DNA from 4 places in the Pseudomonas sp. HOU2 genome. Region 1 is predicted to be linked to each of the others. Evidence: predicted binding sites of a transcription regulator. Region 1 holds the regulator's gene; each other region holds the start of a gene.
What was found. The regulator FliA, encoded in region 1, starts transcription of late flagellar genes. The targets are predictions, from matches to a motif close to CTAAAGTTTNNNNNNNNNNNGCCGNTAA.
Positions count from the first base shown of each region.

Region 2: ABV589_RS01775 (methyl-accepting chemotaxis protein) is a predicted target of FliA. The motif match lies at 1,154-1,181, and genes of this name have one in related genera.
Region 3: ABV589_RS17405 (methyl-accepting chemotaxis protein) is a predicted target of FliA. The motif match lies at 1,142-1,169, and genes of this name have one in related genera.
Region 4: ABV589_RS07720 (methyl-accepting chemotaxis protein) is a predicted target of FliA. The motif match lies at 1,086-1,113, and genes of this name have one in related genera.

Region 1 covers NZ_CP160398.1:5,086,390-5,088,588, reverse strand. Annotated here, with positions in the region: gene ABV589_RS23050 (protein phosphatase CheZ) at 1-79, opposite strand, end outside; gene ABV589_RS23045 (chemotaxis response regulator CheY) at 97-468, opposite strand; gene fliA (RNA polymerase sigma factor FliA) at 635-1,375, opposite strand; gene fleN (flagellar synthesis regulator FleN) at 1,372-2,199, opposite strand, start outside.
Region 2 covers NZ_CP160398.1:397,468-399,666, reverse strand. Annotated here, with positions in the region: gene ABV589_RS01775 (methyl-accepting chemotaxis protein) at 1-1,086, opposite strand, end outside; gene ABV589_RS01770 (hypothetical protein) at 1,468-1,995, shown strand; gene ABV589_RS01765 (GNAT family N-acetyltransferase) at 2,044-2,199, opposite strand, start outside.
Region 3 covers NZ_CP160398.1:3,842,098-3,844,296, forward strand. Annotated here, with positions in the region: gene ABV589_RS17405 (methyl-accepting chemotaxis protein) at 1-1,084, opposite strand, end outside; gene ABV589_RS17410 (hypothetical protein) at 1,363-1,593, shown strand; gene ABV589_RS17415 (cell division protein ZapA) at 1,590-1,892, shown strand; gene ABV589_RS17420 (methyl-accepting chemotaxis protein) at 1,992-2,199, shown strand, end outside.
Region 4 covers NZ_CP160398.1:1,717,607-1,719,805, forward strand. Annotated here, with positions in the region: gene ABV589_RS07720 (methyl-accepting chemotaxis protein) at 1-970, opposite strand, end outside; gene ABV589_RS07725 (transporter) at 1,248-2,199, shown strand, end outside.

The DNA.
Region 1 (2,199 bases):
CAAGGCTCTCGACCAGTTCGACCGCGTGTTTTTTCAGGGTCGACTCGAAATCGCCCTGTGAAGATTCGTTATGCTCCATAGCTCCCCCGCGCGTCATCAGCCGATGCGTTCGAAAATCTTCTCGATTTTGTCTTTCAACGCCTGAGCCGTGAAAGGTTTGACCACGTAGCCGTTCACACCGGCCTGAGCGGCCTCGATGATTTGCTCGCGCTTGGCTTCAGCGGTCACCATCAGCACCGGCAGATGCTTGAGTTTTTCATCGGCACGCACGTGGCGCAGCAAGTCGATACCGGTCATGCCCGGCATGTTCCAGTCCGTTACCAGAAAGTCGATGCTGCCGCTGTTGAGCACCGGAATGGCGGTCGTGCCATCGTCGGCCTCGACGGTGTTGGTGAACCCGAGATCGCGCAGCAGGTTCTTGATGATCCGCCGCATCGTTGAGAAGTCATCAACGATGAGGATTTTCATGTCTTTGTTCAATTCGACCTCCAAGCAGTCTTAAACGCGCCCAGCACCTGGACGCGCCACTTCAATCAATCGGCGCAGCACTCGAAGACTGTCTGGAGCACAACAGAGCAAGACCGGTGCCGTTCATCACCGCACCAGCCTCGTTCGCAGTGTCCCCACACTGCCTTCAGCGCGCTCGCCACTCCCCCAAACGCCCCCGCAAACGGGCCGCGCACTGGCTGTGTAACTGGCTGACCCGCGATTCACTGACGCCAAGGACTTCACCGATTTCCTTGAGGTTCAGTTCTTCGTCGTAGTACAGCGCCAACACCAGTCGCTCACGCTCCGGCAAATTGGCAATCGCGTCCGCCAGCGCCGCCTGGAAGCGTTCATCTTCCAGATCGCGTGACGGCTCAAGATGAGCACTGGCGCCATCCTCGTGCAGCCCTTCGTGTTCGCCGTCCTGCAACAGGTCGTCGAAACTGAACAGCCGGCTGCCCAGGGTGTCATTCAAAATCCCGTAGTAATCGTCGAGACTCAATTGGAGTTCGGCCGCAACCTCGTGATCTTTAGCGTCACGGCCGGTTTTAGCTTCAATTGCGCGAATTGCGTCGCTGACCATACGGGTGTTGCGGTGAACCGAGCGCGGAGCCCAGTCCCCTTTGCGTACTTCGTCGAGCATCGCGCCGCGGATCCGGATGCCCGCGTACGTTTCGAAACTGGCGCCTTTGCTGGCGTCGTATTTGGTCGAGACTTCGAGCAGGCCGATCATCCCGGCCTGAATCAGGTCTTCAACCTGCACACTCGCCGGCAAGCGCGCCAGCAGGTGATAGGCAATGCGCTTGACCAGTGGCGCGTAACGCTCGATCAACTCGTATTGCGCGTCACGTGCCGACTTCTTGTAGTAGTTCATACCGCTCGCGGTCATAACACAGGCCCTGCCGTTTGCTGCACGAGGCGCTCGACGAAAAACTCCAGGTGACCGCGCGGGTTGGCAGGCAGCGGCCAGGTATCGACCTTCTGCGCGATCGCCTTGAATGCCAGCGCGCACTTGGAACGCGGAAAGGCTTCATAGACCGCTCGCTGCTTCTGCACGGCCTTGCGCACGCTTTCGTCGTACGGCACGGCGCCGACGTATTGTAAGGCGACGTCGAGGAAGCGATCCGTGACCTTGGTCAACTTGGCGAACAGATTGCGCCCTTCCTGCGGGCTCTGCGCCATGTTGGCGAGGACGCGGAAGCGGTTCATGCCGTAGTCACGGTTGAGCAGTTTGATCAGCGCGTAGGCGTCGGTGATCGAGGTCGGCTCGTCGCAGACCACCAGCAACACTTCCTGGGCGGCGCGGACAAAACTGACTACCGAGTCACCAATACCCGCAGCGGTGTCGATCACCAGCACATCGAGGTTGTCGCCGATGTCGCTGAAGGCCTGAATCAGACCGGCATGTTGCGCCGGGCTCAGGTGCACCATGCTTTGGGTGCCGGAGGCGGCCGGCACGATGCGGATCCCGCCGGGCCCCTGCAACAGCACGTCGCGCAGCTCGCAGCGGCCTTCGATCACATCGGCCAGAGTACGTTTGGGGGTCAGCCCCAGCAGAACGTCGACGTTCGCCAGCCCCAGATCGGCGTCCAGCAGCATGACCCGACGGCCAAGCTCTGCCAGCGCCAGAGACAAGTTCACTGACACGTTAGTCTTGCCGACGCCACCTTTGCCGCCGGTCACCGCGATCACCTGTACGGGATGCATGCTGCC
Region 2 (2,199 bases), 1.4 Mb from region 1:
GGCGCGGATGGTGATGCGCCGGGTCAGATCGGCATCGCCGCTGGACAGCAAGTCGATGTTGGCTTTCAGCGCTTTCATCCGCGAAACCAGTTGGCGAATCGCATACACCTGCAACAACACCAGCAGGATCACCAGCGGAATCTGCAACAGGCTCAGGCTGCTGAGGACGTCGTCACGCTGGGCGGTGAGCATTTTCGTTGGCAGGGCGGTGGCGAGAAACCACGGCGTGCCTTCGATCGGGCGCATGAAGAAAGTGCTGGCTTCGCCGTTGTTGTCGAACTCGACGCGTTGCGCCTGATCACGGTTCTGCAGGCCGGCCTTGACCTGACTGGCGAAGGTCGAGCCGGCGGCCAGCTCGCTGATGTTCTTCAGCACGATCGGGCCGCTGATGCGCGAGCTGTTGCTGATGATCTTGCCGTCGGCCTCGACGATCAGCATTTCGGCGTTGAGGTCTTTTTCCTTGCGCGCCACCAGATCGTTGAAGAAACCCAGCGTCACGTCGATGGTCGACACGCCCCAGGCCGCACCGTTTTTCTGGATCGCCATGGCGCAGTTGGTGCGCGGCTCGGCACTGGCGTCGTCTTTATAGGCGGCAGCCCAGGCGCACTGGCCGCGTGGGGTCTGCATACCCCCCTTGTACCAGCTCTGATCGTAGTAGTTGGGCGCCGCGTCGCTGTTCCAGAAGGTGTTCACCGCCAGTTTGCCCGAGGCATCACGATGCCAGAAGGTGCTGAACTTGTTGCGCCCGGCCTCACGCTGACCCGGCAGTGGCCAGATCCCGCCACCGAAGACTTTCAGCTCGCCGTATTGATCCACCAGGCCCGGCAACACTGTGTCGATGGCCGCGCTGTCGAGCAGCGGAATGGTCTGGGTGATGCTGCGCTGCTGCGCCTGGACTTTGTTCAGTTCGCCCTGGATCTGTTCGGCGACTTCGGCAATCCGGTTGAGCACCACCTGTTCTTCGGTATGCCGCAGCTTGGGCGCGACCAATTGGCTGATACCGACCACGGTCAGTACCGACAGCAGCAGGATGAACAGAACCAGAAATAACGTGTAGCGAGCCTGAATGGTGCGGAATGCGGGCATGGATACCGGTCCTTGAGCTGCGATTCTTATTGTGGGGTCGAGGGAAAAACGGCGGGGTCACACCAGCGTATCGTCGGTGAACGGCGAAGCTTTAGGTACTTTCGTGCAAGAAAACGTCGGGCTGACAGAAGGGGCGTATCGACCTCGATACAAATGAATTAACCGGCACATCAATCGGCGTAAAAAGGCAATCGGCAGCCATCGTCAAACTGCCATGAAACCGCGAGACAGTGAGCTTCTGAGGGTTTGTATCGAGAATGTACAGAAATTGTAAGCGACTGCACTAAAAGGGTTGGTGCCATCACTGGGCCGGTAGATACTTCGCGGCATTCGAGTAGTCCAGCAAGGACATTTCATGGTTATTTCACAGGGAGTCTTCTCATGACGATCGGCATTGTCGGCGGCTGGGAGAGCAAGGCAGGGGTGCTGGTTCGTAATACGGGCGCGAAAAAGCAGGTGAGTCAGAGCGTCAAGGTGCAGCAGATGCTGACCATGGTCGGCAATGATCCGAACGCGATCAACACCGCGGAAATGGACAAGCAGGGCCTGCGCAAGAACATCAAGGGCTTCGATCCGTCGAACACCTCGGTAAAGCAACTGGGCAATCTGAGCGTTTTCCTGCGCAGCCGCGGACTGATCTCCGAGATTACCTCGTTCACTCTGCTCAATGCCGGCGACAAGTTCGACCGCTTCGGCGTCACCAAAGATGTTGATGCCAAATTCAACGCGCTTGAGTATTTCGCGACCCAGCTCGACGCGATCCAGAACAATGGCCTCAATGGCAATGCCTACGGCAAGAACCTGATCCCTGAATACAAAAAGGCGATCTACGTGCTGCAGAACCTGAAAACCTACGGTGAAGGCAACGCGCCGAAGCCGGTGGACCAAGGCGTCAAAGCCAAGGCCTGAGCCCGTCACCCACGGCCCACCCATTGATTGGGTGGGCCGTTTTCGTTTTTAGTCCTGATACCGTTCGCCGGCCTGCTGCGCCTGATCCTGCAGATGCTGCATGTGTGGACAGTGCAGGCTCAGCGTGGAGGTCTGGTAGCCACGATGAAACAGTGCCAGCCAGCCGTTGCTGTAGTCATCGGGGACAACCCCGGTGAAAGCGAA
Region 3 (2,199 bases), 1.2 Mb from region 1:
CGATCAGGCTCGCCGTGCTCTGCACATCGGCGCTCATGCGTTCGATGGCGCTGACGGTTTCCTGCACCAGATCGCGGCCATCGCCCGCCGAGGTGGTGGCGTTCTTCGAGGCTTCCGAAGTGCTGACCGCGTTGCGGGCGACTTCTTCCACGGCGCTGGTCATTTCATTGACGGCGGTGGCGGCCTGTTCGATTTCGTTGTTCTGCTGGGTCAGGCCACGGGCGCTTTCGTCGGTGACGCTGTTCAGTTCTTCCGCCGCAGACGCAAGCTGGGTGGCCGAGCCGGAGATGCGCTGCAAGGTGTCGCGCAGCTTCGATTGCATCTTGGCCATGGCCGCCAGCAGACGCCCGGCTTCGTCGCTGCCGTCGACGTGGATCGGCTGGGTCAGGTTGCCTTCGGCAATGGTTTCCGCCGCGTCCAGTGCTTTGGAGATCGGCTTGGTGATGCTGATGGTCAGCAGCCAGGCGAACAGGAAGGTCAGGCCGGTGGCGATCAGCAGAAGCGTCACGACCAGATTGAAGGACATCGAGTACTGGTTGGCTGCACCTTGATTCGTCTCGGCGATTTGCTGGGTGTTGATTTCAAGCAGGCGCGCCAGGGCGGTGTTCACCGCTTCCGAGTTACTCAGCAGGTCCGAGTTGAGCATCTGCCGCAGCTCATCGATCTGATTGTTGCGCGACAGGGTTTTCATCCGCTCTTCGAGTTGACGGTACTGAGCCAGGAGCTGCACGTACTGGTCGTAGGCCGCGCGCTCCTGCGGGCCATCGATCAATGGCTCATAGGCACGCTGAGCGTCGGCGATCTGCCGGTTGCGCAACTCGAACAGCTCGATGGTTTTCTGCTGCACGTCCGGTTCGCGGTTGATCAGCAACCGATACGACAGCACCCGTAGGCGCAGCGTCAGTTGAGTGAATTCATCAACGGCCTTGACCGATGGCACGCTGGCAGTGGCGATGTCTTCGCCAGCTGCACGGATTTTGCTCATCTGGTTCAGGGCGAACACACCGAGAATCAGCATCAGGCCGCCGATCAGGGCGAAACCGGTGAACGCCCGGGGGGCGATATTCATATTGCGAAGGGACATGGCGCGGATACCAGAAAGGGCCGCATCCATGCGGGCTGAGACGGCTGAATGGATGACTTATCGGTCATACGACTAAAGTCTTGAGGCGCTGTGCGTATTTGTCGCATGGGGCCCGGGGCGACGAAGTGCAGGAACCAGATCGGCAGATCACAGTCTTTTAAACTCGCGAGAACGGTCGGCCGCCAGGAAAATCAAGGCCTTGCGCCGGTATAACCCTGGCATCCGCAGTGACTTTTCTTTATCGTACGCGCCCTTTGAAAAACGCTTGGAAGATCAAAATGTTGGAAGCATCCCTCAGCCAATTGGAACAGCTCGTCAGCGACCTGGTGCAACAGAACCAGACCCTTGCGCAAACCAACCAGACCCTGTCCACGGAACTGGCCCAGGCCAAGGATGAAAACGAAAGCCTGCAACTGAGCCTGATGGAACAGGAAGAGAAGCACGGCGCCACCGCAGCGCGCATCCAGGCTCTGGTTGATCGCGTCAACGCAGGTCCTGTCAGCGCATGAACCATGGCACCGCAGGGGTAAAAGTCATCTCCATTCTCGGGGAGGACTATTCGATCAAGGCACCGGCCGGGGAAGAACAGACCCTGCTGGACGCCGCACTGATGCTCAAGGCCGCACTGGCCGACACCAAACGCAAATACCCGACGCTGATCGGTGACCGCTTGCTGGTGCTGGCTGCGATGAACCTGTGCTCGCAGCAGATCGAAATGAAGAAGCAGCATCAGGAAGAACTCGACCGTTACCAAGAGCAAGTCAGCGCCACGGTCGACACCATCGCCAAGACCATCAATCAGGGCTGATGGGGTTGCGCACAACCAAAGAATAGATTGTCGATCAGGTTGTATACAATCGGCACGGCTGTTGCATTGTTTCGGCCACTTATTCTTTGGGGGTGCTCCATGCAGTTGTGGCGACGCAGTATTCAATGGCAGCTGATTCTCAGCATGGGCACCGCCCTGCTGGTCAGCATCCTGATCGTGGTTGGCATTTATACCCTGGTGGTCAACCGCCTCGCCCAGAGCTATCTGGTCGAACAAGCGCTGCCGTCGAGCATCGAAGCGACGCGCAACGACATCGAACGCATCCTCGTCCAGCCGCTGACCGCCG
Region 4 (2,199 bases), 2.7 Mb from region 1:
CGCGCGCCGCATCCGCCGCATGACGGGCGACTTCCTGGGCGGTGGCGGACATTTCGTTCATCGCCGTAGCCACCTGATCGGTGCGGTTGAACTGCTCGTTGGTGCCGCCGGCCATGGTCGTGGCGATGGCATTCAGTTCGCCGCTGGCGCTGTCCAGATCAGTGGCGCTGCGTTGCAGATGAGTGAAGGTTTCGGCGAGGAAATCACGCAGGGTATTGGCCGCGGCGGCCAGGTTGCCCAGTTCGTCCTGACGGTCGTTGGCGACCCGCTCGGCGAGGCGCCCACGGCTCAATTGAGTGACGTAATCGATCAGCTTGCGGATCGGATCGATCAGGTTGCGGTTGACCAGCCACAGGCTCAGCAAACCGATCAACAGGCCCGAGCCGAGCATCACCACAATGCCCAGCAGCACGGTGCTGTCAGCACTGGCGCTGATCTGCGCCGACTGTTCGGTACCCTGCTTGCGCAGCTCGGCGACCAGTTCGCTCATCTGATCGCTGGTGGCACGGTCCACGCCTTTGACGGCGTTGTCGCCAGCCGTTGGATCACCACCAGCCGCCACGTAGGCATCGCGCCCTTTCTGGTACGCGGCGCCGAGTTGACGATGTTCGTCACGCAGGCGTTCGATGCGGCTTTTCAGCGCCGGCTCAAGGCCTTTCTGCCCGGCCAGTTCACCGAGGATGTTCTGCACATCGCGCTGACGGTCTTCGAACTGGCTCCAGTATTTGCCCAGGTCCGCCGGTTGCTTGCCGCGCAGCAAGACGTTTTTCCACTCCTGCACCTGCACCTTGAATTGCAGGTTGGCCTCGTCGATCAGTTGTGAGGTGTGCAACGGGCCGGCGATCAACTGGCTGTAGTTCTGCACGCCGTTGGACAGGTAGTGAAAGCAGGCCAGTGCGATCAACAGCATCGCCAGCAGGCTGCCGCTCAGCAGGGCGAGAATTTGCGCTCTCAGGGATTTTTGCAGCATCGCAAGATACTCAAGGACAGGGATGAGGCACGCCCGGTAAGGCGTGAAATTTTGCCGGACATCCGTGTCGGCGCGCCTTGGCTCATGGCCAAGCGCGCGCAACGTAACCTAAGCGTGATCGGCGTACCAGAGCGCTTCTTGAAGAAAATCCGACCGCCGGTAAGCCGCTGATTTGACGTCATTTTGCTGTCACACAAACGTCATGTGACATTGCGATGATCCGGCTCAGGTGAATCTGAAAACTCCGCGCCAGACGCCCTCCTCGCAGCGAGCCTCCATGAACCACAGCCTCGACCTCAGTCATCGCGATCCTGATTTGTTCGGTCTGCTTTACGGCTTCCGTTTTCGTCCCGGTGAACGTGGCCGCGAAGTCGATTCGGCGACCGCCCTGCGTTGTCTGCAAGACGACAGCGACAGTGATGAATTCCTCTGGCTGCACCTGAACCTGGCGCACGCCGCGTGCGAGCGCTGGATGAAAAGTCATCTGCAATTGCCTGAAGAGTTTTTCGAGGCGCTGCACGAAGGTTCGCGTTCGACACGCATCGAGCACGTCGACTCGGCACTGCTGGCGGTGGTCAACGACGTAGTGTTCAACCTCAGCAGCATGGTCTCCTCGGACGTGTCGACGCTGTGGGTTTGCGTGCGCAGCAAACTGATCGTCAGCGCACGCCTGCAACCGCTGCACTCGGTGGACAAACTGCGCTCGTCGGTGAAGGCCGGCGAATGCTTTCGTTCGCCGTCGGAGCTGCTGGTGCACCTGCTGCGTGATCAGGGCGAAGTGCTGACGCAGATCGTGCGCAAGACCAGCATGAGCGTCGATCAGGTCGAGGACGAATTGCTCTCCTCACGGCTGTCGACCAACCGCGCCGAACTCGGCGCCAACCGCCGGGTGCTGGTGCGCCTGCAACGGCTGTTGGCGCTGGAGCCGGGCTCCTTGCTGCGCCTGCTCAACCGGCCGCCGCCGTGGCTGCAGAAGGAGGATGTCAAGGAGCTGCGCAAATCCACCGAGGAGTTCGCACTGATCATCAACGACCTCACTGCCTTGGGCGAGCGGATCAAACTGCTCCAGGAAGAGATCGCCGCCAACCTCAACGAACAGAGCAACCGCACACTGTTCACCCTGACCGTGGTGACGGTGCTGGCGTTGCCGATCAACATCATTGCCGGTTTCTTCGGGATGAACGTGGGGGGTGTGCCGCTGTCGACGGATCCCGAGGGCTTCTGGATAT